DNA from 2 places in the Cupriavidus sp. CuC1 genome. Region 1 is predicted to be linked to the other one. Evidence: riboswitches for the same ligand, from Rfam matches in the RefSeq annotation. Region 1 holds a riboswitch; the other holds the start of a gene.
What was found. Region 1 has a riboswitch for glycine ahead of gcvT (glycine cleavage system aminomethyltransferase GcvT). Riboswitches for the same ligand answer to the same signal wherever they lie in the genome.
Positions count from the first base shown of each region.

Region 2: it holds a riboswitch for glycine, as region 1 does, so the genes downstream of both, ACGLHR_RS20905 (D-amino acid dehydrogenase) here and gcvT (glycine cleavage system aminomethyltransferase GcvT) in region 1, are expected to answer to the same signal.

Region 1 is NZ_JBIUHC010000004.1:99,346-113,835, forward strand. Features, by position in the region: gene ACGLHR_RS02770 (OsmC family protein) at 1-385, opposite strand, end outside; gene ACGLHR_RS02775 (MBL fold metallo-hydrolase) at 449-1,186, opposite strand; gene ACGLHR_RS02780 (EthD family reductase) at 1,243-1,566, opposite strand; gene ACGLHR_RS02785 (L-serine ammonia-lyase) at 1,646-3,022, opposite strand; gene ACGLHR_RS02790 (DUF421 domain-containing protein) at 3,055-3,597, opposite strand; gene gcvP (aminomethyl-transferring glycine dehydrogenase) at 3,725-6,646, opposite strand; gene gcvH (glycine cleavage system protein GcvH) at 6,747-7,127, opposite strand; gene gcvT (glycine cleavage system aminomethyltransferase GcvT) at 7,231-8,370, opposite strand; glycine riboswitch at 8,470-8,620, opposite strand; glycine riboswitch at 8,642-8,729, opposite strand; gene ACGLHR_RS02810 (hypothetical protein) at 8,798-9,028, opposite strand; gene ACGLHR_RS02815 (UvrD-helicase domain-containing protein) at 9,270-11,375, shown strand; gene ACGLHR_RS02820 (protocatechuate 3,4-dioxygenase) at 11,636-12,421, opposite strand; gene ACGLHR_RS02825 (hypothetical protein) at 12,411-13,043, opposite strand; gene ACGLHR_RS02830 (response regulator) at 13,464-14,195, shown strand; gene ACGLHR_RS02835 (ATP-binding protein) at 14,167-14,490, shown strand, end outside.
Region 2 is NZ_JBIUHC010000047.1:31,942-46,431, reverse strand. Features, by position in the region: gene cyoD (cytochrome o ubiquinol oxidase subunit IV) at 1-155, shown strand, start outside; gene ACGLHR_RS20925 (hypothetical protein) at 306-947, opposite strand; gene ACGLHR_RS20920 (DUF2789 domain-containing protein) at 1,136-1,375, opposite strand; gene ACGLHR_RS20915 (acyl-CoA dehydrogenase family protein) at 1,448-2,605, opposite strand; gene ACGLHR_RS20910 (DUF3772 domain-containing protein) at 2,991-5,438, shown strand; gene ACGLHR_RS20905 (D-amino acid dehydrogenase) at 5,494-6,762, opposite strand; glycine riboswitch at 6,930-7,027, opposite strand; gene ACGLHR_RS20900 (hypothetical protein) at 7,558-7,797, shown strand; gene ACGLHR_RS20895 (hypothetical protein) at 8,711-9,019, opposite strand; partial or broken gene ACGLHR_RS20890 (hypothetical protein) at 9,237-9,489, shown strand; gene ACGLHR_RS20885 (AraC family transcriptional regulator) at 9,611-10,624, opposite strand; partial or broken gene ACGLHR_RS20880 (3-keto-5-aminohexanoate cleavage protein) at 10,763-11,065, shown strand; gene ACGLHR_RS20875 (DUF1289 domain-containing protein) at 11,253-11,453, shown strand; gene ACGLHR_RS20870 (DsbA family oxidoreductase) at 11,450-12,142, shown strand; gene ACGLHR_RS20865 (hypothetical protein) at 13,278-13,403, shown strand; gene ACGLHR_RS20860 (ArsR/SmtB family transcription factor) at 13,575-13,940, shown strand; gene ACGLHR_RS20855 (MIP/aquaporin family protein) at 14,205-14,490, opposite strand, start outside.

The DNA of each region.
Region 1 (14,490 bases):
GCGCCAGTTCCTCGCGGGTCGGCTGGCGCTCTCCGGAGAAGGTGACCTCCGGCCTGAGCGTGACCACCGCCATGGCCATCCGGCCTTCCGCGTTCTTCGCCATGGTGCCGACCGCGGCATCGAAGTAGCGGTCCACGCAGAACTTGTGCTTGGCGGCGATGGAGAGGAACCACAGCATGTGGCAGCTGGAGAGCGACGAAACAAAGGCTTCTTCGGGATCGACGGCGGCGGCGTCCGACATGGGCAGGGGCACGATATGGGGCGATGAGGATCCTGGCACTTCCACGCCGCCATCGAATCGCAGCAGGTGCTTGCGGCTATAGCGGTTGCCGAGGAAATCCTGCTCGCCACGTTGCCAGAGGATCTCTGCGGTGTACTGGGCCATGTCTTCTCTCTCCATTCAAGTGCCTGCGAAGGCCGATAGCTTATTGCTTCTCGCGCGCGTGCGTCACACCCCGTGCGGCACGCTTTCGCCATCCCGCAGCCCGAGCCGCTGGTTGGCGGGCACCGCCACATCGATCAGCTTCGGCTTGGGCAGGTTCAACTGCCCCATCATCTCGATGAACTGGGTACGCGTGCGCCCAGCCACGCGGCTGTTGTTGGCGCGCTCGAAGCCGATGGTGGATTCGGTGCGGCCCTTGTAATCGTGGGCGGGGTAGACCACGGTGTCGTCGGGCAGGGCGAAGAGCTTCTGCGTGAGGCTGTCGTACAGCGTGCCAGCGTCGCCGGACTGGAAGTCGGTGCGGCCGCAACCGTCGATCAGCAGCGCGTCGCCGGTGAAGACGCGGCGCATCGTGCCGGCGGGCGTGGCTTCTTCCCACAGGTAGCTCATGCTGCCGGCGGTGTGCCCCGGCGTGTGGATGGCGCGCAGCGTCTGCGTGCCGAACTGCAGCGTGTCGCCGTCGATCAGCTGTTTTTGCGCGGGTTGGATGTCGCAACCCGAGGGGGCCGCGGTGTGCGCCCCGGTTTGCAGTGCAACATGGCCGGCGGAGGTGATGTGGTCCGCGTGGGCATGCGTCTCGACCACCCACGCCAGCGTGGCGCCGCTGGCCTGCAGCAGCGCCATGTCGCGCTCCAGTTGGTGGTCTACCGGGTCGATCAGCAACGCCTGGCGCGTGGCCGCATCGATCAGCAGGTAGGTGAAGGTGGACGAGGTTTCGTCAAATAGCTGATGAAAGGTCTGCATGGCTGTGGCCGCCAATGGGGGAAGAACGCTACATGATAGCGCCGCCCGCAGGCGTGTCAGCCGATATTCACCACTTCGCTGATCTGCATCACGGGCACCGCATCGGTGTAGTTGGGCATATCGAGCTGCAGCTCGTTGCCGACGGCCTTTGACGCCGCGACGAAGGCCGGCAGCGACTCGAACAGGAAACTGAACACCACCGTAAAGGCCGGATCCGAGCCCGGCGCGCCGCCGCTCAGGCCGCGCTCCACCGACACGCCGTGGTAGCCCGGATGCGGGCCGAACAGCGCGACGGCGCGCGGCACGTGCCGTTGCATGTAGTAGTCCATATCGAACCGGCCGCCCTTCCTATGCGGGTAGAGAATGCTGATCTTGACCATGCCGGACTCCAGTGGGTTGGGGTGGATGCGCGGCTAGCGTAGCAGAAAGCGCGTGATCGGATTTGCCGGGGCGATGCGCTCAGCACTCCACGATATTCACCGCCAGCCCGCCGCGCGCCGTTTCCTTGTATTTGGTCTTCATGTCGGCGCCGGTCTCGCGCATGGTCTTGATGACGGAGTCGAGCGACACGTAGTGCATGCCATCGCCGCGCAACGCCATGCGCGCCGCATTGACGGCCTTCACCGACGCCATCGCATTGCGTTCGATGCAGGGTATCTGCACCAGCCCACCGACCGGGTCGCACGTCAGCCCGAGGTTGTGCTCCATGCCGATCTCGGCCGCGTTTTCCACCTGCTCGGGCGTGCCGCCCATCACCGCGGCGAGCGCGCCGGCGGCCATCGAGCAGGCCACGCCGACTTCGCCCTGGCAGCCCACTTCGGCGCCGGAGATCGAGGCATTGAGCTTGTACAGCATGCCGATCGCACCGGCGGTCAGCAGGAAGTCGATCACGCCTTGCGAGTTGGCGCCCGGCACGAAGCGGTCGTAGTAATGCAGCACGGCCGGGATGATGCCGGCGGCGCCGTTGGTGGGCGCCGTGACCACGCGGCCGCCGGCCGCGTTTTCCTCGTTGACGGCGATCGCGTACAGGTTGACCCAGTCGATCACCGAAAGCGGATCTGCCAGCGAGCGCTCGGCGTGCTCGGTCAGGTTGCGGAACAGTTCGGGGGCGCGGCGCTTGACCTTGAACGGGCCCGGCAGCTCGCCGTCGGTGCGGCAGCCGCGCGCCACGCAGGCCTGCATCACGGCCCAGATCCGCAGCAGGCCGGCATTGACCTCGGCCTCGCTGCGCCACACGCATTCGTTTTCCATCATGAGCCGCGCGATGCTCTTCTTGCTGGCGGTTGCCATCTCCAGCATGGCGCGTCCGCTGCGGAAAGGATGCGGCAGTTGATGGTCCGCTTCCAGGATCTGCGTATTGGCCGCGCCCGCGGTGATGACGAAGCCGCCGCCCACCGACAGGTAGCGGCCTTCGCGGATGGTTTCGCCGCCGGCATTGAAGGCGTGGAATTTCATGCCGTTGGGATGCTCGGCCATGGCCTCGCGGCGATAGAAGACGATGTGCTCCTTCTCCACGAAGGGCACGGGGTGGGTGCCCAGCAGCGACAGCGTGCGGCTCGCGCGCAGCGCGGCCATCCGCAAGTCGATGGTGTCGGGGTCGACGGTGTCGGGCGCCTCCCCCAGCAAGCCAAGAATCACGCCCTTGTCGGTGCCGTGGCCGCGGCCGGTGGCGCCGAGCGAGCCGTACAGCTCGATGCGCACGCTGGCCACCTGCGGCAGCAGCCCGTCGCGGGCCAGCCCCTGGGCAAACATCAGCGCCGCGCGCATCGGGCCCACGGTGTGGGAACTGGAGGGACCGATGCCCACCTTGAACAGATCGAAGACGCTGACTGCCACGAGAGGCTCCTGGGGGCTGGCTGGCGCCGGATTCAGACCGGCGCGTCCATATCGTTGTTAATGGGGGCGCGCCACAGCGAGCCTGCCGCGTTGGGCGGGGTGGGGGGCGCGTCTTTCTTTACCAGCACGCTGATCGTGCCGTCATTCTCGAGAATCGCGAAATGCACATCGGCGACGCGCTGGCACCCGGCATGCCGCAGCGCCTTGTGCAGGTCGTCGCGTGTGACGAGCGCGCGCTTCATCACGTCGGCAAACACCAGGCCATCGTGGATCAGTACCTCAGGCCGCCCTTCGACGACGTTCTCGATGCGCCGGCTGCGCCAGCTCAGCCACGCCAGCACAAGGTTGGCGGCGACCAGCGTCACCGCCAGGATCAGCCCTGCGGCAACGGAGTTGTCCCCGGCGTTCATTGAGTTCTGCACGGCGTTGGACAGCACCAGCAACAACACCAGGTCGAGCGATGTGAGTTGCCCGATCTGGCGCTTGCCGGAAAGCCGCAGCAGCACCAGCAGGCTGCCGTAGACGATCAGTCCGCGCAGGACGAATTCCCACCATGGGGCGCTGAGATTCCACATGCGTGCTCCGTTTTTCCGGGCACGGCCGGGTGGCCGCGCATCCACACCGAGCATAGCGCGTTGGCAAGGCGCGCTGGCAAAACGCCGGGGTTGCCGCGACGAGCAGCAGCCCCGGCTTCATACCAGCTTACTCTTCAGCGTACTCGCTCATCGGCACGCATGCGCAGAACAGGTTGCGGTCGCCGTACACGTTGTCCGCACGGCCAACCGGCGGCCAGTACTTCTGCGTGCGCAGCGCGGCCACCGGGTAGGCGGCTTCCTGGCGCGTGTACTTGTGCTCCCACGCGTCGGCGGTGATCACCGCGGCGGTGTGCGGCGCGTTCTTCAGCGGGTTGTCCTCACGGTCGAAGCTGCCGTCTTCCACGCGGGCGATCTCGGCACGGATGGCGATCATGGCGTCGATAAAGCGGTCCAGCTCATGCAGGGCCTCGCTCTCGGTCGGCTCGATCATCAGCGTGCCCGGCACCGGGAAGCTCATGGTGGGAGCGTGGAAGCCGTAGTCCATCAGGCGCTTGGCCACGTCCTCGTTGGAGATGCCCGTGGTCTTCTGCAGCGCTCGCACGTCCAGGATGCACTCGTGCGCCACCAGGCCGTGCTGGCCGGTGTAGAGCACGGGGAAGTGCGGCGACAGGCGGCGCGCCACATAGTTGGCGGCCAGGATGGCGTTCTCGGTGGCGGCGGTCAGGCCGGCCGAGCCCATCATGGCGATATACATCCACGAGATCGGCAGGATGCTGGCCGAGCCGAACGGCGCGGCGGACACGCCGCCGATGCCCTGGTCGTCGCGGCGATAGCCCACGCTGTCCTGGTTGGGCAGGAAGTCGGCCAGGTGCGCGCCGACCGCCACGGGGCCAACACCCGGGCCGCCACCGCCGTGGGGGATGCAGAAGGTCTTGTGCAGGTTCAGGTGGGACACGTCACCGCCGAACTGGCCCGGCGCGGCGGTGCCGACCATGGCGTTCATGTTGGCGCCGTCCACATAGACCTGGCCGCCGTGCTTGTGCACGATGTCGCAGATCTGCTGCACGCCCTGCTCGAACACGCCGTGCGTGGACGGGTAGGTGATCATGATCGCGGCGAGGTTCTTGCTGTGCTGCTCGGCCTTCTTCGCCAGGTCGTCCAGGTCGACGTTGCCATCTTCGTCACAGGCCACCACCACCACCTTCATGCCGGCCATTTGCGCGGACGCCGGGTTGGTGCCGTGCGCGGAGGACGGGATCAGGCAGATGTCGCGATGGCTCTCGCCACGGCTGGCGTGGTACGCATGGATGATCAGCAGGCCGGCGTACTCGCCTTGCGAGCCGGCATTGGGCTGCAGGCTCACCGCGGCGTAGCCGGTGGCGGCGCACAGCATGGCTTCGAGCTGGTCGATCATCTCGCGGTAGCCGACCGTCTGGTCCAGCGGCGCGAAGGGGTGGATCTTGCTGAACTCGGGCCACGTCACCGGGATCATCTCGCTGGTGGCGTTGAGCTTCATGGTGCACGAGCCCAGCGGGATCATGGTGCGGTCCAGCGCCAAGTCCTTGTCGGCCAGCATGCGCAGGTAGCGCAGCATTTCGTGCTCGGCGTGGTGCGTGTTGAAGACCGGGTGGGTCAGGTAAGCGCTCTGGCGTGCCAGGCCAGCGGGATAGGCATCCTGCGCGACGGCTTCCAGCACATCGAAGTCGGGCACCGGCTTGCCGTGCGCGAAGATTTCCAGCAGGGCGACCACGTCTTCCCGCGAGGTGGTTTCGTCCAGCGAGATGCCGATGCGGGTGGCGCCGGCGTGGCGCAGGTTGATGCCGCGGGCGGTTGCCGAGGCGTGGATGGCTTCCGTGTTGAAGCCGGTTTCCAGCGTCAGCGTATCGAAATAAGTGGCATTGGTGCGTGCGTAGCCCAGTTGTTCCAGGCCACCGGCCAGCGTGGCGGCCAGGCGGTGCACGCGCTGGGCGATGCGCTTGAGGCCTTGCGGGCCGTGGTACACGGCGTACATGGAGGCCATCACGGCCAGCAGTACCTGTGCCGTGCAGATGTTCGAGGTGGCCTTCTCGCGGCGGATATGCTGCTCGCGCGTCTGCAGGGCCAGGCGGTATGCCTTGTTGCCTTGCGCGTCGATGGTCACGCCAACCAGGCGGCCGGGCATGGAGCGCTTGAAGGCATCCTTGACCGCCATGTAGCCGGCGTGCGGCCCGCCGAAGCCAAGCGGCACGCCGAAGCGCTGCGAGTTGCCCACCGCCACGTCGGCGCCCCATTCGCCGGGCGCGGCGATCAGGGTCAGCGCCAGCAGGTCGGCGGCAGCCACCACCAGGCCGCCGGCAGCATGCACGGCGTCGGCGATGGCGCGGTAGTCGGCGACATCGCCGTTGACGCCCGGGTACTGCAGCAGCACGCCGAAGGCATGGGCGCCGGCCGCTTCAGCAGCGGGGCCGACCTTGACTTCGATGCCCAGCGGCAGGGCGCGGGTGCGTACCACTTCCAGCGTTTGCGGCAGCACGTCGTCCGCCACATAGAAGGTGGTGGAGGCGTGCTTGTTGACGCGCTGCAGCAGCGTCATGGCTTCGGCCGCGGCGGTGCCTTCGTCCAGCATGGAGGCATTGGCGATGTCCAGGCCGGTCAGGTCGGTCACCATCTGCTGGAAGTTCAGCATGGCTTCCAGGCGGCCCTGGGAGATCTCGGGCTGGTAGGGCGTGTAGGCGGTGTACCAGGCCGGGTTCTCGAAGATATTGCGCAGGATGACGCCCGGGGTCAGCGTGTTGTAGTAACCCTGGCCGATAAAGCTCTTGAGCACGCGGTTCTTGCTGGCCAGCCCACGCAGCTTGGCCAGCGCGGCTTCTTCGCTCAGCGGCGCGGTGAACTCGCCCAGCGGCATGCCGTCGCGGCGGCGGATGGCGGCGGGGATGACGGCGTCGATCAGCGCGGCGCGGCTGTCATAGCCCAGCACCTTGAGCATGTGCTGTTGTTCGGCGGCATCGGGGCCGATATGGCGGGAGGCGAAGGCGTCGCGCGCCTCCAGTTCGGCCAGCGTGGGCCGGGCAACTTGGGCGGCAGTCATGGGCAGGGGGGCGTTCATGGCAAGGATCTCGTGGGAGCGGTGCGGCGGGTGGTCGGCCCGGCGCGTCGCGTCAATCTTCATCCGTCATTCCCGTGGCGGCGGGAATGACGGTCTGGCATCAGGCGCCGACGTTGGCTTTGTAGGCGTCGGCCGACATCAGGCCGTTCACGTCGTCGCTGTTGGCCGGCTTGAGCTTGAACAGCCAGGCGTCGAAGGCGTCGGCATTGACGCTTTCCGGCGCGGCGGCGGCGGCATCGTTGATGGCGATGACTTCGCCAGCCACCGGGGCGTAGATGTCGGATGCGGCCTTGACCGATTCCACCACGGCCAGCGCGTCGCCGGCGCCGACCGACTTGCCCACTTCCGGCAGCTCCAGGAAGACGATGTCGCCCAGCGCGTCCTGCGCGTGGTCGGTGATGCCGATGGTCAGCGTGCCGTCGGCTTCGACGCGCACCCACTCATGGGACTCGGTGTATTTCAGGTCGGCGGGGAAATTCATGGGATTGCTCCAGATTCAATTTGTTTTTCAGCGCCAGCCGGGCGGGGGGTGTCGATCGTCGATCGGGAAACCGCCGGCAGGCGCGCTGTGACCGGTGCGAGCGTCAGCTCACGAGTGCCTTGCCATTGCGCACAAACGGCAGTTTAACCACAGTCGCGGCGAGTTTGCGGTCGCGGATCTCGACCTGCACCTCGGCGCCGACGGCAACGTCGAGCGGCAGGCGGGCAAAAGCGATGGATTGGCTGAGCGAGGGGCTGAAGGTGCCGCTGGTGATTTCGCCTTCGCCGGCCGGCGTGATGACCTTCTGGTGGGCGCGCAGCACGCCGCCCGCCTTTCCGTTGGCCGGACGCAGGATCAGGCCGACGAACTGCCGGGTCTTGCCGCCGGCGACCAGGGCCGCCTTGCCGGTGAAGTCCCGTTCGCTTTGCAGGTCCACGGTCCAGGCCAGGCCGGCGTTGAGCGGCGAGGTGTGGATATCCATGTCCTGGCCGTACAGGTTCATGCCGGCTTCCAGGCGCAGCGTGTCGCGCGCGCCCAGGCCGGCGGGGCGAACGCCCTCGGCGATCAGCTTTTCCCACAGGCCGGCCACGTTCTCGGCCGGCACTACCAGCTCGAAACCGTCTTCGCCGGTATAGCCGGTGCGTGCCACCATGACTTCGCCGAGGGCGGGGTCCTGCACCACCACGGCGTTGAACGGCTTCAGGGCTTCGCTGGGCTGGGTCGAGGGGAAAGCGCTCCACACCTTGGCGCGGGCGTTGGGGCCTTGCACGGCAACGATGGCCAGCGGGGCCACGCCGTCGGGCGCATTGTCGCCCCGGCGCGGCGTGATCTTCACGCCGCTATTGGTGGCGGCGTTGCGTGCGGCGATCCATTCGATATCGTTGTTCGCGGTGCCGGCGTTGACCACCAGGCGGAAGTGGTCCTCGGCGAAGAAATAGACGATCAGGTCGTCGATGACGCCGCCCTTTTCATCCAGCATGCAGGAGTACAGCGCCTTGCCCGGCGTTTGCAGCTTGTCGACATTGTTGGCCAGCAGGCCGCGCAGGAAGGGGCGCACATTGGCGCCCTTGAGGTCGACCACGCACATGTGGGAGACGTCGAACATGCCGGCATCGCTGCGCACGGCATGGTGTTCCTCGATCTGGGAGCCGTAGTTGACCGGCATGTCCCAGCCGCCAAAGTCGACCATGCGGGCGCCGAGGGCGCGGTGGATGGCGTTGAGGGGCGTGGCCTGGAGCGTCATGGAATCCTCGGGGGAAGGCAAATCTCGGTTCGAAAACGAAAAAAGGGCCATCCACCGCAGGATTCGGCGCGCCATGGCGCTGCCAAATCCGCTGCGGCGGATGACCCCTCTGTCCTCGATACCTGAGAGATTACAAGGCGGATCCCGGTTGCTGGAAACCCAAACCTTGCGCGCCCCTTCGGTGGGCACGCTCACCATGGCTGTCGATGGAATCGATCAGTGGCGGGTGCCGCTCTCCAGAGTACGGCGTGCATCGTGTGCATGTTGCAAGCCGATCCAACCAGTCCATGGTGCCTGAGAGTTTTCGGGTGATACCCCTTCGGCGGCGCAAGATATGCGCGCTCTCCCGGTCAGATGCGCGCAATTTACGGGAGCGTCCTGGCTTTGTCAACGCACCCGGCCGGCGTCACTGTCCTGCTGCGATGCACTACCGCCCGCGATGGTTGGGTGTCGTAACGTTACCGATGACACCGCCTACCGCGGCGCCGCCCAGGGTGCCTAGTGCGTCACCGCCCGTCAGGACTGCGCCACCCACTGCGCCAACGCCAGCACCGATTGCGGTGTTTCGCTGCTTTGGTGTCATATCGGCGCAGCCCGCCATGCCAGCTACCGCGATACCGATCAAGACCGCCTTGCTCAGGGAATGCAGGGTGTTCATGATTGCCTCCAGCGTGTTTGCCCCCAACGTATGGTGAAGTGCATCCGGCACGGCTCACACTTTGGCCGGACATAGAAATTAGACGTGCCAGAAAGGCCGCGGCTCCCGGGCTTACGAAGTGTTACGTGCCGGTGAGTACACTCTTTTCCGTCCAAGGCCCGGCCATGGCCGCGTGTTAACATCCAGCCTCCGCCCAGCAATCGCGCATGCCGCGTTGCGCATCCGTCATTACCCGCCTCGCATGACCCACGGACTCAACCCTGCCCAATCCGAAGCCGTTCGCTACCTCGACGGCCCCTGCCTGGTACTCGCCGGCGCCGGCTCGGGCAAGACCCGGGTGATCACACAGAAGATCGCTCACCTGATCGAGGACAAGGGCTTCCAGCCCAAGCACATCGCCGCAGTGACCTTTACCAACAAGGCCGCCAAGGAGATGCAGGAGCGCATCGCCAAGCTGATGGAGGGCAAGACTACGCGCGAGGGCAAGCGCATCCCCATCAAGCAGATCACGGTCAGCACGTTCCACTCGCTGGGCGTGCAGATCTTGCGGGCCGAGGCGGAGCACGTGGGGCTGAAGCCGCGTTTCTCGATCATGGACTCCGACGATTGCTTCGGCATGGTGCAGGAGCAGCTTGCCTCCACCGACAAGAAGCTGATCCGCAGCGTGCAGAGCACCATCTCGCTGTGGAAGAACGGCATGGTCGATCCCGAGACCGCCATCGCCCAGGCCGACAATCCCGACGATCACCAGGCCGCGCTGATCTACCGCAACTACGTGGCCACGCTGCACGCCTACCAGGCGGTGGATTTCGACGACCTGATCCGCCTGCCGGCCGAGCTGTTCGCGCGCAACGAGGAAGTGCGCCTGCGCTGGCAGAACCGGCTGCGCTACTTCCTGGTGGACGAGTACCAGGACACCAACGCCTGCCAGTACCAGTTGCTCAAGCAGCTCGCCGGCGGCTCGCACCTGCGCGCGCCGGCCTTCACCGCGGTGGGCGACGACGACCAGGCCATCTACGGCTGGCGCGGCGCCACGCTGGACAACCTGAAGCTGCTTCAGACCGATTTCCCCGACCTGAAGGTGGTCAAGCTGGAGCAGAACTACCGCTCCACCGTGCGCATCCTGGAGGCGGCCAACGCGGTCATCTCCAACAATCCCAAGCTGTTCGACAAGAAGCTGTGGAGCGAGCACGGCATGGGCGACCCCATCGCCGTCAACCCGATGAACGATGAGGAGCACGAGGCGGAATCCGTGGTGTTCCGCCTGTCCGCCCACAAGTTCGAGCGGCGCGCGCAGTTCCGCGACTACGCCATCCTGTATCGCGGCAACCACCAGGCGCGGCTGTTCGAGCAGATCCTGCGCCGCGAGCGCATTCCTTATGTGCTCTCGGGCGGGCAGAGCTTCTTCGACAAGGCCGAGATCAAGGACATCTGCGCCTACCTGCGCCTGATCGCCAACCCGGACGACGATCCTGCCTTCATCCGCGCGATCACCACGCCCAAACGCGGCGTGGGCAACACCACGCTGGAAGTGCTGGGCACCTTCGCCGGGCAGGCCAAGGTGTCGCTGTTCGAGGCAGCCATGATGGGCGGCATCGAAGGCAAGCTGCAGCCGCGCCAGCTGGAGCCACTGCGGGTGTTCTGCGAGGCCATGGTGCGCCTGGCCGGGCGCGCGGCCAGCGATCCCGCCACGCAGGTGCTTGACGACATGATGGAAGGCATCCACTACGAGGCCTACCTGTACGACACCTTCGACGAGCGCCAGGCCCAGTCGCGCTGGACCAACACGCTGGAATTCCTCGACTGGCTCAAGCGCAAGGGCACCAAGCCGGAAGCCACGGGCGAGGCGGAAGAGGCTACCGGCTTCGACACCGCCGACGGCTTCGGCGACGAGGGCAAGAACCTGCTGGAGCTGACCCAGACGGTGGCGCTGATGAGCATGCTCGAAGGCCGCGAGGAAGATCCCGACGCGGTGCGCCTGTCGACGCTGCACGCCTCCAAGGGGCTGGAATATCCGCACGTGTTCCTGGTCGGCGTGGAGGAGGGCATCCTGCCCCACTGCCGCGAAGACGAAGACATGAGCGACGAAAAGATCGAGGAAGAGCGCCGCCTGATGTATGTGGGTATCACGCGAGCCCAGCGCAGCCTGCACCTGAGCTGGTGCAAGAAGCGCAAGCGCGCCCGCGATACCTATTCGTGCGAGCCCTCGCGCTTCATCGGCGAGATGAAGCTCGAGGAGGCGCCCGCTATCAAGGACGAAACGCCCGCCATGAGCCCCAAGGACCGCCTGGCCGGGCTCAAGGCCCTGCTGGGAACGCCCGGCGCGCCAGGCAAGAACCCGGCATGACCGGCGCCGGCATGGCGTGCCCCATGCCGGTGCCGAACGTACAAAGTCGATACATTAGCCTACAAGGGGGACATGACCCCCGCCCGATGTCCGTCTAACATCGCCAGTGCCTGGCCCGATGTACTGGACCAGGTGCCGCGTCGTTCCGTCCCTTCGGAGCGGCGTGGCCGGGCATTACGCCCGACTTCTTCCCTGTTCAGCGCCTCCGCACCTTAAGTCCGGGGGCGTTTTTTTAGGGAATCCGCCAGATCCTGTGGCTGTCAGGGGCGCGCGATGCCCAGGGTGAATTCGCCTTCCAGCGTGCTGGCCGCGTCCCGCAGGCGGCGTACCCGCAGCAGGTTGGGGCGCGCGCCGGCGATGCCGTCCTGTGCGTTTTGCACTGGCGAAGCGCCCCGCGCGCGATACGCGGCATGCTGGAGGTGCACCTCGCGGTTGAGGGCATCGTCGAAGAACAGCTGGGTGGTCAGCACCTCGGTCTTGCCGAGATGGATCTTCAGGTGGATATGCACCGCGCGCGGCGCGTACCAGCCCGGGTAGATCGTCAGGAATTGCGTGGCGCCATCGGGGCCGGTGGGCTGCACGCCGCGCAGGAAGCGGGAGGCGCTGGCGGGCACGGCGTGCATTGCGCCACCGTCCGGGCCTGGGCCTTGTTCCGGCCCTGGGCCGGGGCTGCCCGCAGGTGGCGGCGGCATGCTGCGCTGGTCGTAGCCGCTGTAGCTGCCGCCGGCATCGCAATGCCAGATGCTGGCCAGCGCGCCGGCCACGGGCGCGCAGCCGCGGTCGGTGTCCACCACGACCAGCCTCAGCCGCAGCAACTGGCCCGGCCGGCCATCGCGGATATCGCGGCGCACCAGCGCCTGGTCGATATAGAACGGGCCCTCGGTCATGGCCGGCGTGAGCAGGCAGGCGGCGGGTTGCGCGGCGGCATCGCCCGCCAGCCCCATCAACCCGGCGCCGAGGGATCCTCCCAGAACGCCGCCGAGGAAGCGGCGGCGGCCTGCGTTTTCCGCGAGCGGGCCTGCGTGGTCGAGGGGCTTATTGGGCATCTGGCACTCCTGGTCGGTGAGGTTCCGCAGCGCCGGGTACGCCGAACGGGCCGTTCGCGCCGAAGGCGCAGGGCATGGGCGCCGGTCCGTGGCCGGGCATCGGGCCTGCCATGGCGCCGGGGAACGGGTGGGGACCGGGGCCGAACGGGCCCGGCGGCGAGCCCGGCATGCGACCCTCCGGCATGTCGCGCAGACGCTTGCGCTGGCCGGCTTCCAGGCTTTCTTCAAACGCGATCCAGCGATCGCGCGCGGCGCGGCGATCCTTGTCGAGCGCGTCGTGCAAGCGGTCTTCCCGCTCCGCGCGGGCGCGCAGCGACGGCTCGAGCCCCTCCGACAGAGCGGGGCCGCCACCTTCGCGGATAAAGCGCGCCTGCAGTTCCAGCGCGTGCGCATGCGCTTCCCGCGCCGCGGCCCGGGCGGCTTGCCAGAGGGCGGCCTGGGCAGGCGTGAGCGCCAGCGCTTCGGGCAGCGATGCGGGTGCCGCCGGCTGGCCGGGGCCGGCAACGGCCGGCGCGCTGGTCTGCAGCGCGTGCGCCGGCAGCGTCAAGGCGCAGGCGCCGCACAGCACGGCGAGGGACGGCAGGGAACGCAGTCGGGGCAGTAAGGCTTGGGGCTGGGTCACAAGGATTCTCCATGGAGGTCATGCGGGGAGAGGCCCGGGATCGCCGACGTGATGCCGATGGCTTCAAGCATAGCGGGGCGCCGGGCTGCCGTTGCCTGCTTGTCAGGAACTTGCAGGCACAAAAGCGGCGGGATAACGACATGACATCTTAGAAAGGCTAGCCCCCTGTTGCTTGAGCGCTTGGTCAGCACGCGCAAGCAATGCCGTACAAAGCGAGTCCCCGGGGCGGGCCGCTTTGTATCAAGCCCGGTACAAAGCGGCCACACCCTGCCTATCGGGCCGTCAAGCCGGGCTGGTAGAGTCAATCCCTGGCGGCGGCCGCCTGCCGGGCCGCCCCGATCCGCTTCCATACCGAAGCAAACCTGCCGCAGACATGCCATACGCCACGCGGCAAACCACTGCAAAGCACGACGAAACCCGATGGACCATTCTCCCGCCACGCCCCTTCATTTGCTGATCGTCGACGACGATCCGCAGATCCGCTCCATGCTGGCCGAGTATCTCGCCACCTTCGGCATCGAAGCCGATGGCGCCGAGGGCGGCGGCGCCATGCGCGCCGCCATGGCCACGCGCGACTACGACCTGGTGGTGCTCGACCTCTCGCTGCGCGGCGAAAACGGCCTGGCGCTGTGCCGCGAGATCCGCGAGCGCGGCGACCTGCCGGTGATCATGCTCACCGCGCGCACCGAGCTGGCCGACCGCGTGGTCGGGCTGGAGGTGGGCGCCGATGACTATGTCACCAAGCCCTTCGAGATGCGCGAACTGGTGGCGCGCATCCACACCGTGCTGCGCCGCACCCGGGGCGGCGGCGTGAAGCGCCCGGCGGCGGTGGGCGGCCACGAACTGCGCTTTGGTAGCTGGCGCCTCAACACCACGCTGCGGCAGCTGGTGGACGGCGAGGAAACCGTGGTGCCGTTGTCCAATGCTGAATTCCGGCTGCTGCTTGCATTCATCGAACATCCGAACCGCGTGCTCGATCGCGAGCTGCTGATCAATCAGGCGCGCGGCCGCGATCTCGATGTCTTCGATCGCAGCATCGACCTGCTGGTCTCGCGCCTGCGCCAGAAGCTGCGCGACGATCCGCGCGACCCGACGCTGATCCGTACCGTCCGAGGCGAGGGCTATGTCTTCACCGGCGCCGTCGAAGCCTGAGCGCGCGGGCTGGGTGGCCCGCCACGACTCCATGTTCATCCGGCTGTTCCTGGTGATGGCCGCGATCATGCTGGCCGTGCACCTGCTCGGCGTGACGGTCATCGAGAGCGTGTTCCCGCGCCCGGGGCATACCGGATTCAGCTTCTCCCCCGGTGACGAGCTTCCGCCTGGGCCGCCTCCGGGCGAAGAGGGGCAGCGGGGCGAGCCGCCGCCGCCGCCGCCGCCGCCGGATGCCGGGGCGCGCGCGGACAACGGTGAAAGCGGCGCTCCCGTGCCGCCCCACCGCCAGCGCCGG
Region 2 (14,490 bases), on a different contig from region 1:
CGTCTGCGGACCAGCGCATGAACACCGCGATTTTCGTCTGCACCGGGCTGCTGATCGCCATCATCGTGGCAGGCTCGCTATGGGTCATGCATAACGCCAACGTCAACATGATGCCGATGGATATGTCGCCGGAACGCGCGCGTTTGCGCGACTAGGACCACAGCGCGGCCGGATCTCGCGTTATGCGGATCCGTGGTTTGATCCCCTCCCGCTTCGTGGGCTTCGTGGGCTTCGTGGGCTTCGTGGGAGAGGGGAGCAACCCAGCGGTGAATCCACACTCACTGAAGCCTGGCGACCCCGGAAAGCTAGATAAGCAGACCGCCGGCGGCCGCCGCGCTCCTGGCCGCGGGCCAGTGACGGGCATTTTGAAACCGCGTAGTCCGGTCGCCGAGCATGCTGGCGCCCCCCTCCCAATAGACCCAGCTCCGGCCTCTTCTAAGGCGGTCCAGATAGGCGTCTTCAAATCCGGCTGGCACGCGATGGGCGAGTGAGGCCAGCGCGCTTTCGTCGACGCCAAGCGCACCAGCAAGCCTGAACTTCCCCCCAGACAGGCCATCCGCGATTCTCAGGTCCAGGTAAGGCACGAATAGTCCGGTGCGGCGCAGCGCCGCCGGCATCGCGGTGGTCCATACCTGGATGCCAGCACGCAATGCACCGAGCGCGAGCGAGAACGCCCGCTCGTTCCTGGCCATCAGCACACGCCCGCTAAGCATGCCATCCACCAGTTCCTTGCCTGCGCCAGTGAATGCCAGCGGTGCAAGCGAGGCGCGGTCGGGATGGCCTTCGCTCAGAAGCGCAAGGCAAGCCGCGAGGCCGCTGGCGCTCTGCTCACCATGACTTAAAACCGGACAACGCGGATCGGATTCGGAAAGCAAAACCAGCACATCGGCGGCGTGGCGCGGCGACGCCAGCACGATACGGTCATAGGCGAGACCGGCGTCTCGCATGCACAGTTCAAGCGCGGTGCAGGCCGGACATCCGGCCAATACAAATAACTGGTACTTCATGGCTGCGGCGATTTCCCCTGGCGTCGACAATGACGCGCGTCCAGGGGATGTTGCCGCACCGCAGCAATGCAGAACAGGAGCAGAAGTACACTATTTGGAACGGAGCAGGCTCGAATTTCACCGAGGCTTTATCCGGGCACCCGCAGCGCGGCATTCAGCTGGTCAACGACCTCCGCCCAGTCAGCATCTTCCAGGATTTCCTCCCGCAGCAACGTGGCCTGCGCGGGCGTCCAGAAAGGGGCGTCGGCAAGCACGACGTCGGGGGCCAGGGGAGAATGCGCGGCCAGGAATTCACGGATGCCCTTTTCGTCGGCAGGCAGGCCCAGTTGCGCAAACAGCTCGGAAAAATGGTGGAAGGCATTGTCCATGGCGAGCGAACCTCCTGCGGTGAAATGCATCACTGTTTAAATCACTGTTTGATCCTGCACGCTGAGAGGGATTCAGCCCCGCGCAATCCGCTTGGCCATGCTCCAGCGATGCACCTCCGAGGGACCATCGTAGATCCGGAAGGCGCGCATGTCGCGGAAGATGCGCGCGACGATGGTTTCATCCGTCACCCCGCTGCCGCCAAGCACCTGCACGGAACGATCCACCACCCGCCACAAGGCCTCCGAGCAGTACACCTTGGCCAGGCTGGACTCATCGCGCCCCTTCTCGCCCTGGTCCAGCACCCAGGCGCAGTGCCAGATGGTCAGGCGCGCGGTGTGCATGTCCATCTCGTTGTCGGCCAGCATGAACCCCACGCCCTCATGCTCCACCAAGGTCCGGCCAAACGCGCGGCGTTGCCGCGCATAGTTGACCGCGATGTCGTGCGCGCGCCGGGCCGCCCCGAGCCAGCGCATGCAGTGCGTCAGCCGCGCCGGGGCCAGGCGCAGTTGCGCGTAGCGGAATCCTTCGCCGAGCTTGCCGAGCACGTCGCTCGCCGGGACTCGCAGGCCATCGAAGCGCACCACGGCATGCCCGCCCGTGAAGCACGTATCGAGCGCATCCATCTGCCGCTCGATCTCGACACCGGCCTGGTTCATGTCAGCGAGGAACATGGTGGCCGAGCCGTCTTCCATCCGCGCCATGATGATGGCGAAGGTGGCGCCGGTGGCGCCCGTGATAAACCACTTCCGGCCAGTGATCACGAAATGATCGCCATCGCGCACCGCCGTGGTTTGCAGCATCGACGGATCGGCTCCCGCGCCTGGCGCCGGCTCGGTCATGCAAAAGCACGAGCGCGTGTGCCCGTCGATCAGGGGCTGCAGCCAGCGCGCCTTCTGCTCCGGCGTGGCGACCAGTTCCATCAGGTGGATGTTGCCTTCGTCCGGCGCATGGATGTTCATCGCGACCGGCCCCAGCGGCGAGTAGCCCGCCTCTTCAAAGACAATGGCCTTGTCCCGGTGCGAAAGCCCGAGGCCTCCGGCCTCCGTGCTGGCGTGGGGTGTCAGCAAGCCCGCTGCCCTTGCCTTTGCCACCAGGTCCGCCCGCAGGTCCTCGGTTGGGCCATGCGGCGTTTGCCGGGGATCGCGCTCCATCGGCATGACCTGGTCAGCAATGAACTGGCGGGTACGCTCCTGCAAATCCCGTTGAACGGAAGTCAGACTGAAGTCCATTGGCTTGCCTCGTGTTGGTTCGTGGTGGTTCGTGTTCTGGTTGGGCCGATGCGGGCCACTGGTAGAAATTCTAGTGCAGGATTATCCGCACGCCACCTGGCGCCCGAGTTGCGTATCGTGCACTGCGCAACGGCACGCCATGCCTTCTGTATAATTCGACTTCTTTCAGGCAAACCTTCCGCTTCAAGCGGCTTGCCATCAAGCGGCTTGCCAGTCACGCGGCATCGCCCCGGGCGCTCCGATCGATTCCCATCTTGATCGCCAGCGCGGCCGTCCAACACCCTGATCGTCGACCCCGGTCACCCGCCGTCTGGCGAAGCATGGCAATCCACGCGAACCTGTTCGATTGCCTGCCCGGCTAGCCGATCAGCAAAGTTCTTGTCCTATGAGCAAACTCCCCAAGCTCGCGCTGAGCCTTGTGCTGGTTGCGCTATTGCAGCTGATCCCCACAGCGCTCCCGAATGCAGCAACGGCAACGGCAGCCACAGCCGCCGACACCACCTCGAATGCGGACGCGCCCGCCACCAAGCCGCTGTCGCACGCGGATGCCGTGGCCGAGCTGAAACGGCTCCAGACCGAACAGGACCGCATCAAGCAACTGGCGTCGTCGCCCACCAGCGGCACGCAGCTCGAAGGGCTGGATGACGCCATCCACCAGCTGGCAAGCGACGTCGACAAGCTGACCGCAGCGCTCACGCCCCAGCGCGCGCAGTTGCAGGCACAACTCGACGTGCTCGGGCCGCCACCCGCCGCGGGCACCACGCCGGAGGCGGCTGCAGTCGCACAGCAGCGGGCAGACCTGAATGCGCGCAAGGCCCAACTGGACAGCGGACTCAAGCAGGCCGCCGAGGTCAAGGGCAATGTCACCAACCTGACCGAGCAGATCGCCAAGCTGCAGCGCAGCCGCTTGAAGAACCAGCTCGCGCTGCAGTCGGCCGGCATCCTTAGCAAGCAATTCTGGGAACCGTTGTTCGCGCCAAGCCCGGAGGACCAGCAGCGGCTGAGCGCTTTCAAGGGACAAGTCACGCCGTTGTGGGACCTGGCCTGGCAGCCCGGGCGGCAAGCGATTACCGCGCTACTCCTGCTACTTGCGATCGGCGTCTGGACCATCGGCCGACGGTTGATCGAGCGGGCACTGGCGTGGTTCTGCCTGACACGCTTGCCCGAAAGCCGGCTGCGGCGCAGCGCGCTCGCGCTGGCGACTGTGCTCGCGACGGTTGCTGCGACCGCCATCGCGGTACAGCTCGTGTGTATCGCGTTCGCCCCGCACTACGAGCTGCCGGGGCAGGTGCAAGACCTGATCAGCGAGCTCGGCAAGCTAGCATTGACGAGCGCGCTGATCGCGGGCCTGGGACGGGCATTGCTGTGCACGCGCCATCCCTCATGGCGCCTGCCGGCGCTCGCCGACAAGGTCGCGCTGGCGATGCGTCCTTTCCCGACCGCCCTCGCGGGCCTGCTACTGATTGCCGGCACGCTCGAGCAACTCAACCGGACCGCGGATACGAGCCTGCAGGTGACCTTGCTAGGCCGCGGCCTGGTGTCGCTTGTGGTGGTGCTGACAATCGGCGCAGCGCTGCTGCGCGCCAACCGCGTGCGCACGATGCTAGCCGCGGCGGGCGAGCGGCCTGAAGCGCGCTCCACCTTCGCCGGCCTGATTCACGCTGGCGTGACGGTGACGGTCGTCGCCTCATTGCTGGCGCTGCTGATCGGCTATATCACGTTCGCGCGCTTCCTGACCTATGAGCTCGTGTGGATCGACATCGTCCTGTGCAGCTTGTACCTGTTGACGCAACTGACCCGCGACGTCTGCGAAAGCGTGTTCAGCGCGCACCATCCGAGCGGCAAGGTCATCAAGCAATTGTTCGGCCTCGGGGACAGCCATCTCGAGCAAGCGTCGACGGTGCTGTCGGGGATCGGCACCAGCCTGCTGCTCCTGGTGGCGGTCATTGCGCTGCTGACCGGCGGCTTCGGCACCACGCCGAGCGACCTGCTCAACAGCCTGCTGACGATGCTCGGCGGGGAGCGGCTGCGCAGCCTCAACATCATGCCCGACCGCATCCTGAACGCTGTCATCGCGTTGTCGGTCGGCATCTACCTGCTGCGCTCGGTGCGGCGCTGGCTGGATGCGGAACTCCTGCCGAAAGTCTGCATGGAAGCAGGCCTGCGCGCCTCGCTCGTCACGCTGTTCAGCAACATCGGCTACGTGCTGATCGTGTTGCTGACGCTATCGCTGCTGGGCGTCAGATGGGAAAACCTGGCCTGGATCGTCAGCGCGCTGTCCGTCGGCATTGGCTTCGGCCTGCAGGAGATCGTCAAGAACTTCGTGTCGGGCCTCATCCTGCTGACCGAGCGCCCGGTGAAGGTCGGCGACATGGTGAGCATCGGCGGCGTGGAAGGCGACATCAAGCGCATCAACGTGCGCGCGACGGAGATCCTGCTGGGCGACCGCTCCACCGTGATCGTGCCTAACTCGCAGCTGATCTCGCAGAACCTGCGCAACGTGACGATGAGCAACAGCACGCAAGGCGTCGCGACGCTGCTGCTCACCTTCCCGTTGAACATCGATCCCGAACAGGTGCGCGAACTGCTGCTCGACTCCTATCGGGAGAATGAGGCGATTCTCGACAAGCCCGCGCCATCCGTCACGTTCAGCCAGCTGGCGCCGAACGGGATCACGCTTAGCGTGACGGGCTACGTAGGCAGCCCGCGGATCGCCACCGCGACCAAGAGCGACCTGCTGTTCGAGATCCTGAAGCGGCTGCGCGCGGCCGATATCTCGCTGTCGGTCCCGCAGACGTTGCGGGTGGAGAATATGGCCGCGCTCGGCGTGTAACGCGTTGGCTGGCTTCAGGCCCGATTGCCGGCCCTTGCCAGTCCCTGGCAGCCTGTCAAGGACTAACCAGCGCCACCCTATCCTGCACGCCATGCACGCGCTTGGCGCCCATGGCTTGCTGCACGACATCGCCGATCATGTCGGCGGTGACCGCCGACAGCGTCCACCCCAGATGGCCGTGGCCGGTGTTGTAGAACACGCAGGACGCACGGCCCCGGCCCACGCGCGGCAGCATGGTAGGCATCATCGGCCGCAGGCCGGCCCAAGGCACCACGCTACGCGTGCTGACACCGGGGAAGCACTGGTTGACCCACTCCACCAGTGGACGGATGCGGTCGGCGCGAATGTCGCGGTTGTAGCCGTTGAACTCCGCCGTGCCCGCCACGCGGAAGCGGTCGACGCCCAGGCGGCTGGTGACCAGCTTGGTCTCATCGTCGAGCAGGCTGACGACGGGCGCGGCAGCCTGGCTTTGCGCGTCGTTCAGGTTGACCGTGATCGAATAGCCCTTGACCGGATAGATGTTGACGCGATCGCCAAGGCTGGCGGCCAGCGCCCGGCTGGCGGTGCCGGCACAGACCACCACGCCGTCGAACACGCGCGATTCGGTCTGCTGGCCGTCGCTGCTGACGATGGCGACCTGCCGGCCATCAGTGCTGACCGACTGGACATCCTGGTTGTACAGGCATCGCACGCCCAGGCGGTCGATCGCCGCGGCCATGCCGCTGGTGAACTTGTGGATGTCGCCGGTGGAATCGCTCTGGGTGAAATAGCCTCCGTAGTACTCGCCGGCCAGGGTCGGCTCGATGGCGCGCATCTCTTCCGGTGTGACGGCATGGCGCGCAAGGCCGCCCTCGGCCAGCAGCTTCGATACCCTGCCAGCGTGGTCGAAGCCCGCCTTGTCGCGATAGATGTGGAGGATGCCCTCCTTCTTCAGGTCGAAATCGATTCCCTCGGCCGCGGCCCAGGCGAACAGGTGGTCGCGCGCGGCAATCGCCAGGCGCGTCGTTTCCACGGTGTTCTTGCGGTATTGGGGAATGGCGGCGATGAACTCGGCGAACCAGGACAGCTTGTGCCAGCTCGGGCGCGGGTTGACCAGCAGCGGCGCATCGCTCTTGAGCATCCACTTGATGCCCTTGAGGATGGTGGACCAGTGGGTCCAGACTTCGGCGTTGGAGGCGGAAAGCTGGCCGCCATTGGCGAACGAGGTTTCCATGGCGGCATAGCGGTGTTTTTCGAGCAGGGTGACCGAGAAACCGCGCTTGGCGAGTGCGTAGGCAGTGGTCACGCCAGTGATGCCACCACCGATAACGGCAATTGTTCTCATCTCTTTGGTTCCAGGACGTCGAGTGGGAGCCTCTTGCGCGACATGCGCGAAAGACGCCCCCTCTGTCCTTGACCTGAGAGATTCACGATGCGCCACTTTGGGGTGGCGCGGATCGCTTGCTCCTTCGGTACCGCCGGCTGACGAGCGCCGGGGTTCTTCAGAGTTCAAACGTGATATCGGTCCTTTTGCCTGAGAGTTTCCGGGGCGGTTGCTCCTTCGGCGCTGCCTGGCAGCATGGCCAGGCGGTCTCTCCCGATATCAACTTTGCGTCGCGGCCGTTGGATGCCTGCCTGCTTTACCAAGCGAGTCTCCGGCGGCGCGATGCAGAACTTTAGCATTAGTCATGTCCGCGTGAGGAACTTTTTATTGCCCGCTCAAGGAGAACCTGTCAGGCGGCCGAGATGCCAGGTCCGAACAGGGCGTTGATAACAGGGCGTTGATATTAGCGGCCTTTGGCATCGGGGACTCCAGTCTGGTCGACAGTGCCGCCCCCGGTGCCTTTGCGCGGCCCTCCCGTGCAGCCCGTCGGGTTCGGCCTTCCCTGCGCTCTCCGACGCCGGCTTCACGACGCAGTCAGACGCCTCTGAAACACGTGGATCCCCCTAATATTCAAAGTACAAGTTACGAGAAGGCATTTCCTACAAAGCGAGCCGCGCAAGCCGTACCCTTGTCGAGGCACCGCGCATGATCTGCTGGCCCGACGCGCGTCCGGCGCGCCCGCCAGCAAGATCTTGGGCTTGCTGGCAAGCTAGCACAAACGAGGAATCCGACCTTCTCAACCACGAAGGGGCCCGAATGAAACTCACGATCACCCTTGAGTTCACCCCGGCTGCACAGGCCGCAGCCAGAGACATCGACCTGGACCTGACACCGCACACCGGCGCGCTAACGCCGGTGATCGGCGACCTGATCCAGTTCCCGGGACAACCAATCATCTTTGTGGTCATCGGTCGCATGTGGCAGCCACGCGCCCCGGACAACGTCGAGCTTCGCATCATGCTCGATCTGTCGCCTGCGCCGCTGTCTGTCGTATGAGGGCGCTCCAATTCTCGAAAGGCGTTTGCAGCGGCAACAGGGCGACTGTTTCCTACTGCATCGCACAAGATGCAGCAGATTCGATTCCTGGAACACCCCTGCTTTGTTTGAGGAAAGCTATGCCGTATGCCGGCCTTAAACGTGCGGGCATTGGTTGGCTCAAAACAAAGGAGTTGTCGAGATAGGGAGAGATAAATTACCAGAGATAAGTCAGCGAGTCGAAGCGCAACCACACCCGCCAATCATCCCGGTCGGCCGGATAATGTGACAAATCTGTTAAATCTGATGTTATTTCGGAATGATTGTTATCTGTCGGACTTTGACATAGATTGGACTCTGAGGATTTTTTCCTCTCCCGACTGTACGCTCCCCGTGTATGAGTCTCGGCACCAAAAGGCGCGGCACCACCGCGCCTTCTTTTTTTGTCAGCGTGCCGCCTCGGGGTCAGAACCATCGGATTGCAACTTTTACACCCAACGCGTCACCATCGCCTGCCTGCATGCAGTCACTCTGCATTTCCCGTTCGCACCTCGCGCCGCCGCCTTGCCAGGGCGCGTTTTTCTTTAGCATGCGGCGACGGGCACCAGTGTTTGGGAGACGAGCTTTTGGGCGGGGGTGGCGGATTTCAGAAATGTTAATCGTCACTGTCAACGGCAATATGGTCAATCTCTCGCTTCGCGGCTCGATATGCATCATCGATCGCAATATCTTCCGAGGCTGCAGGCTCCCGAGTGTTTTGCCTGTGTCCGTGCCCACGGATGACATAGGACCAGTCCCACCGATCACCCGCGACCCTTATCGTCTGGATGGAGATATCCCGGCCTTTGTACTTGAAGTCCATATGTGCCTCGCCGGATTTCGGAGGACCGCAGCACGCTGCGTGGTTGACCCGGATGGGGATACGGCGCGCGAATCAGAGAGCGCCTGGGTTCGCCCGGCCTTCGTCTATCAGCTTCTCGGCATAGTCGCGCGCATGCTGCCACGCCTCGCCTTCGGAAAAGTACTGCCCAGGCACAGGTTCGTGCTCGAAGATCTTGATCGAGCTTCCGTCCGCCGCTTTTGCACAGATCGTCACCTCGCCCTGCCAAGGTCCACCGGTTGGCGACGTTGCGCTAGCCTCATACCAGTGATCTTTGTAGTACGTGAAGCCTTGGAGATCCATAGCCTTCTCCAGTTGTTCAAGAGAATCGTAGCACGGCCCAAGGACGACAATCGGCTCCATTTCCGTCGTGGTTCCTGCCCTCGGATATAAACCGCTCCCACGCCCCGGGAGTGCCAGGTAACCCTGCGCGCGGCAATCAGGGGACGAAAAACGCCTCGCCGCACAGAAGGAGATGCGGCAAGGCGAAGGAAGGTTGAGAGGAACCTCCCAAGGGATCTTTAGAATGCATGCTAGTTCTCGCCGCGAACGTCTGCTAACGCACATGACGCTGATTCGCTTTGGACAGATGTTCATTGCACGGCTGTGCGTAGGCATTGGCGAGGCGGCCTATGGCAGTGTGGGCATCGCCGAAGTGCCTGAAACCTCGCCAGAGGCTGTACGAACTCCTTGCGGCGCCCTCCATTCTCTGCGCCTATGCGGGCAGCGCGCTGCAGTTGCTCGTCATGGGGGCGCTGCTGGCATGGATGTCCAGCTTCCTTTCCCGCTACTACGGCTTGGGAACCGATCGCGCGGGCCTGGTCGCGGCGATGCGACCAGCGCAGCATGGTTGGCGTTGCCGCAGGCGTGCGCCACAAGTTCTGACCGCACCGTAGCGGGCTGCCCGACGCTCGCCTTGGCCGCCGCCGCGCTGCGGGTTAGCCAGCGGCTTTTTTAGCCATCTGAGCGCCGCCCCTGCGCGCGCCACGCCGACACACTGCACCCAAAGCGGCCACTGAACCAGCGTGAGAACGCGCTCAGCGACGAAAAGCCGAGCAGCGCAGCCACTTCGGAAAGCGGACGCTCGCCGTTCTCGATGTACCGGATCACCAGGTCGGCACGTGCCTCGGCGAGGACTGCCAGGTAAGTCGTATGTTCCTGCTCGAGCCGGCGGTGCACGGTCCGCCGGTCGACGCTCAGGTGCTGGGCCACACGCTCGACTGAGCACAGCCCCGTGGGCAGCAGCGCATAGACGAGCTTGCGCACCTTGTCCGACATCGTGGCGGCCGTCGACTGCGCCAGCAGCGTGCCGAGATAGCGCTTCACCTGCTGTGCCATCACCGGGTCATACGAAGGCAAAGGCGCCTCCAGGTCCGATGCGAGGCAGACAATGCCATCAAAGTCCTGGTTGAATGCCGTGGGCATGCCGAACACCCGTGCGAACGTGGCCGTGCTGGCGGGCGCGGCATGCGTGAAACAGATGCTGCGCGGGCGCCACGACTGCCCCAGGAACAGGCGCAGCATGCGGAACATCACGCCGACCGCCAGGTCACTGGCCTGGCGCAGCGTACCGGGCTGGTCGCTTAGCACCTGCAGCCGGATCATCACCACGCCGTCGCCTTCCTCCATGCGCATGGAAAGCGCCTCGTTCTGCAAACCCATGTAGCGGACCATCGACTCCAGCGCGCGGCGCAGCGTCGGCTCCTCGCGTACCACAAAGGCAAGCGGCCCCAGGTTGGAGAATTCGCGCAACTCAGCCATGCGCAGGCCGAAATCGTCCACCTTGGCTGCCCTCGCCGACGTGTCCAGCAGCCGGCCAACCGATGCCGCGGGTATCCGGATATCGGGATCCAGCAAGACCGAGCGGCTGATCTTTGCCGCCCGCAGGTGCTGGTATGGATCCAGGTCGACGGCGCGCGCCACTTCAACGTAGTTGGTAAGGCTGGCGCTGCGCAGATAGTAGGACATTAGTCGAACACCGTGTTTTCCCTGGCTGTCCCAAAATGTAAATCGAATGTCCCGAATAGTCAAATCGGAACACGGCGTTCACCGATACTCCAGGCATGGCAGCTCCCTTGACAAGCACAGCCCAGCCGGAGGCGATTTATGCAATTCCTTGACGATTCCCTGCATCCCGAGAACATGGACAAAGTGGTGATCACCGTTGCCCCTTATGGCCCGGAATGGATGCCCCAGGACTTTCCCGAGGACATTCCCGTCACCATGGAGGAACAGGTTCAGAAAGCCGTTGACTGCTACAACGCGGGCGCCACGGTGTTGCACCTGCACGTGCGGGAACTGGACGGCAAAGGCTCCAAGCGGCTGTCCAAATTCAATGAGCTGATCGCCGGCTTGCGCACCGCCGCTGAACCTCACCTTGACCGGCATCGGGGGCGGATTCGATGGTCCCAATCCATTCAAATTCTTCAACTTCGTCCACCGCGCATCAACGGCATGGTGAAAAACCGCACGGCAGGGCAGAAGAACCTGCCGCTGCGCGCGGCTGCCTGAAGCCTTGCCGCCGGGCCGGCGCGGTGGCTTCGCGCTGGCCTGCCGTCTACCCCAATTCCTCAGGTTGATGAACCGGGAGCCAGTGATGAATCACCCCAACCCCGTTGGCGATCCATGCATCAATATCTGCCGCATGGACCTGGCCGGCCGTTACTGCCAGGGCTGCAGCAGAACACTGCTCGAAATCGGCCGCTGGGATCAGATGACCGCCGCGGAGCGCGCGCAAGTGCTCGCGGCAGCGCCGGGCCGTCGCCGGCAGCATAACCCTTCGGGAAGACTGCCATGAACTACCCGGATTCCCTGCTGGTCCAGGTTGACTTTGACTTGATCTGCCCATGGTGCATGATCGGCAAACGCCATCTTGAAGCGGCACTCGCCCGGCTTGGCCACGAGCGGGCCGACGTCGCCGTCACGATCGAATGGCGAAGCTGTCCGCTGCTCCCGGCGATACCGCCCGCCGGTATCCCGTACCGCAACTTCTATCTTGCGCGGCTGGGCAGCGCCGAAGCGCTGGCCAGGCGCCAGGCGCAGGTATGCGCCGCGGCGCGCGAGGCCGGCATCGCGCTGGAGCTCGACCGCATCGAAACCCTGCCCAACACCGTGCTTGCGCACCGCCTGATCCGCTTTGCCGCTCAGACCTGCGGACGGGCAGCCGCATCGGCGCTCATCGACAGGCTGTTTGAAGGCTATTTCCTGCGCGGGGAAGATCTCGGCGATCCGCGCGTGCTGCACCGAGCGGCCATCGCCTGCGGCATCCCGATGGCGCAAGCGTCGGAAGCCGCCGCAGGCATGGATCTGGACTGGCTGCCGGCGCTGCGCGAAGCGGATGCGCTACCACCACGCCCTGGCCTTGGCGTGCCTAACATTGTGCTCAACGGCGTCCAGGGCATCTCCGGCGCAAGACCACCGCAAATATTGCTCAAGGAGATGCATCGGGCGCTCGCCCGCGCCTTGCCAGAGATCGGCAGGGCCTAAGCGAACCGATACAGCACAGTGTGTTTGGGCCAGGTCCGGCAGCGGTGGAGAACCCTCGCGGACACTAGGAGGCAACTGGAAACAGCACAACCCTCGACGCTAGACCGAGGCAGCTCCTCGACGAATCGTTTGTCATTCGGTAGCCAACCCGCGCATATCAGAATGATCAACCGTCGAAGAACCGCCGGGCCTGGCCCAAACACACTGGACTATCACTATGAACAAGGAACTCAGCACTTGACTCGGTCAATACATATCAGTGTCCCGTTCCGCTGATTCGTTCGCAAAGTCTGTTGAGCTTGGAGCAGGAATTGTAGGTTGGGGGAAGTGTGCGATGTGTATTGCTTGTGGCCCGCTGACGCGGGGGTGTCTCTTTAGGGCGGGGTTTTGATGCTTCTAGCTGCTGTCGCGGCTGGGCGGTGTTGGCCGTTTTAGAACGTGTGAGATGTCACTTTTCTTTACTCGCGGGCTCGTAAAGAAAAGTAACCAAAAGAAAGCGATCCTTGCAGGAGGCTGGCGTGGCGTCATTGGGGACCCCAATGATTTCGTCGTACGGCCCCGGGTTTTAATGACCTCGTGCCGTTACCAGTTTAGATCATCACGACGCTGCCAGTGCCCAGGGTTTCGTGGTGGCCCCCACCGGTAGCCACCACCACGAATTTCAAGCCGTCTGTCGCTCGCGGCGCGGGCGGCCACGAAGTTGCAAGCATCCCGTTTTCGTCGTGGGCGCGGTGGCACCGAGGAATAAATCCGATGGTATCACCACCGCGCCCCACCCCACCACGAAACCATCACGACGTGATATATCGTGGTGCTTCGCACCGGTACCGGCAGATGGGCGAGTGGGCAAGGATGCCGCTACCGGGGGCCTCACCACGAAACCAGCGTCATTAAAAGGATCGTGGCCATTTAAACCGGTAACGGCACGAGTTAATTAAAACCCGGGGCCTGACGACGAAACCATTGGGCTGCGCAACCCCGACAAGCCAGCCTCCTGCAAGGATCGCTTTCTTTTGGTTACTTTTCTTTACGAGTAAAGAAAAGTGACATCTCACACGTTCTAAAACGGCCAACACCGTACAGCCGCGACAGCAGCTAGAAGCATGAAAACCCCACCCTAAAGAGCTCTCACTATTTGGCTCGCCCGCTGCGCGAGATCGACATGCTGCTGATGAATGAGCGAGATCTCGTCTCTCTGCTACGCGAGAAGGTCCGCGCGGCCGTGATTGACAAGAAGCCGTTTGTCGAGATCTTCGAGTGAACTGACGCGCCAGTCGACAGCGCTTTGCGCCTTCATAGTGATGCGGGAATCCCGGCACTACAGAGTGCACAATAGATCATATTTGTTTCCATGCATCCATGCCAGGAAGCAACCGTCCGTCTGAAAACTGACGGAGAATACGTGGAATCGCTTCCCCAAATGCAACAACCAATGCAAAGTGCCTCCGCCGTCAAAGCCCTAGCCGCGCTCGCGCAGCAATCTCGCCTGGCGATCTTCCGCCTGCTGGTTCAAGCGGGCCTGGAAGGCGTCAACGCCGGACGGATTGGCCAGGCGTTGGGGCTGCCGCCGGCCACCCTCTCGTTTCATCTCAAGGAACTCGTCCACGCCGGGCTGATAAGGAGCCACCAGGAAGGCAGGTTCGTCATTTACCAGGCCCAGTATGACCAGATCAACGAGCTCATAGGTTTCCTCACCGAACACTGCTGCGAGGGCAACCCTAACGGTTGCAACGTAACGCCGTTCGAATGCGAGCCCAAGTCGGCAAAACGAACCAGGCCGGCCGCCAAGACAACTTGAGCGACGGCGCTCTCAGTGCCATAGTCCTCGAAGCCCGCACAGGGCACTAGGCCCGCGTCGTCTCGGACGATGAGAATCCCTAATGTGGTTGCCCCCCCTGCCAATGGCAAGGCGCAGGCGCCGTCGCCGCCCGGACTGCATAGGCGCAGACCGCACCATGAAAGACGGCAGCGCCCAGCCGGTGTGGCTGGGCGCTGCCGTTACGGATGGAATGGATTTGGAGCTGCGTAACCACGCAGCGGCCACCGCGCTCCTGGCGAGACCCTAGATGTTCTCGCGCGCCCCTGGAGCTCGGTCCTGTTGACCTGAGGACTCGATCACGTTCGGATGACCGGCGCTCTTCGTGCGAGGCTCGAACGCGCTGTGCAGCGCCAGTCCGACGGCAGCGCCAACCAACTCGGCGACCATGAATCCAGGCGCGCTCGCAGGCGAGATGCCGGCAAACGTATCACTGAACATCCGACCGAAGGCGGCGGCCGGATTGGCGAAGGAAGTGGAAGCGGTGAACCAGTACGCGGCGCCGATGTAGCTCGCCACCATGGCGGGTGCG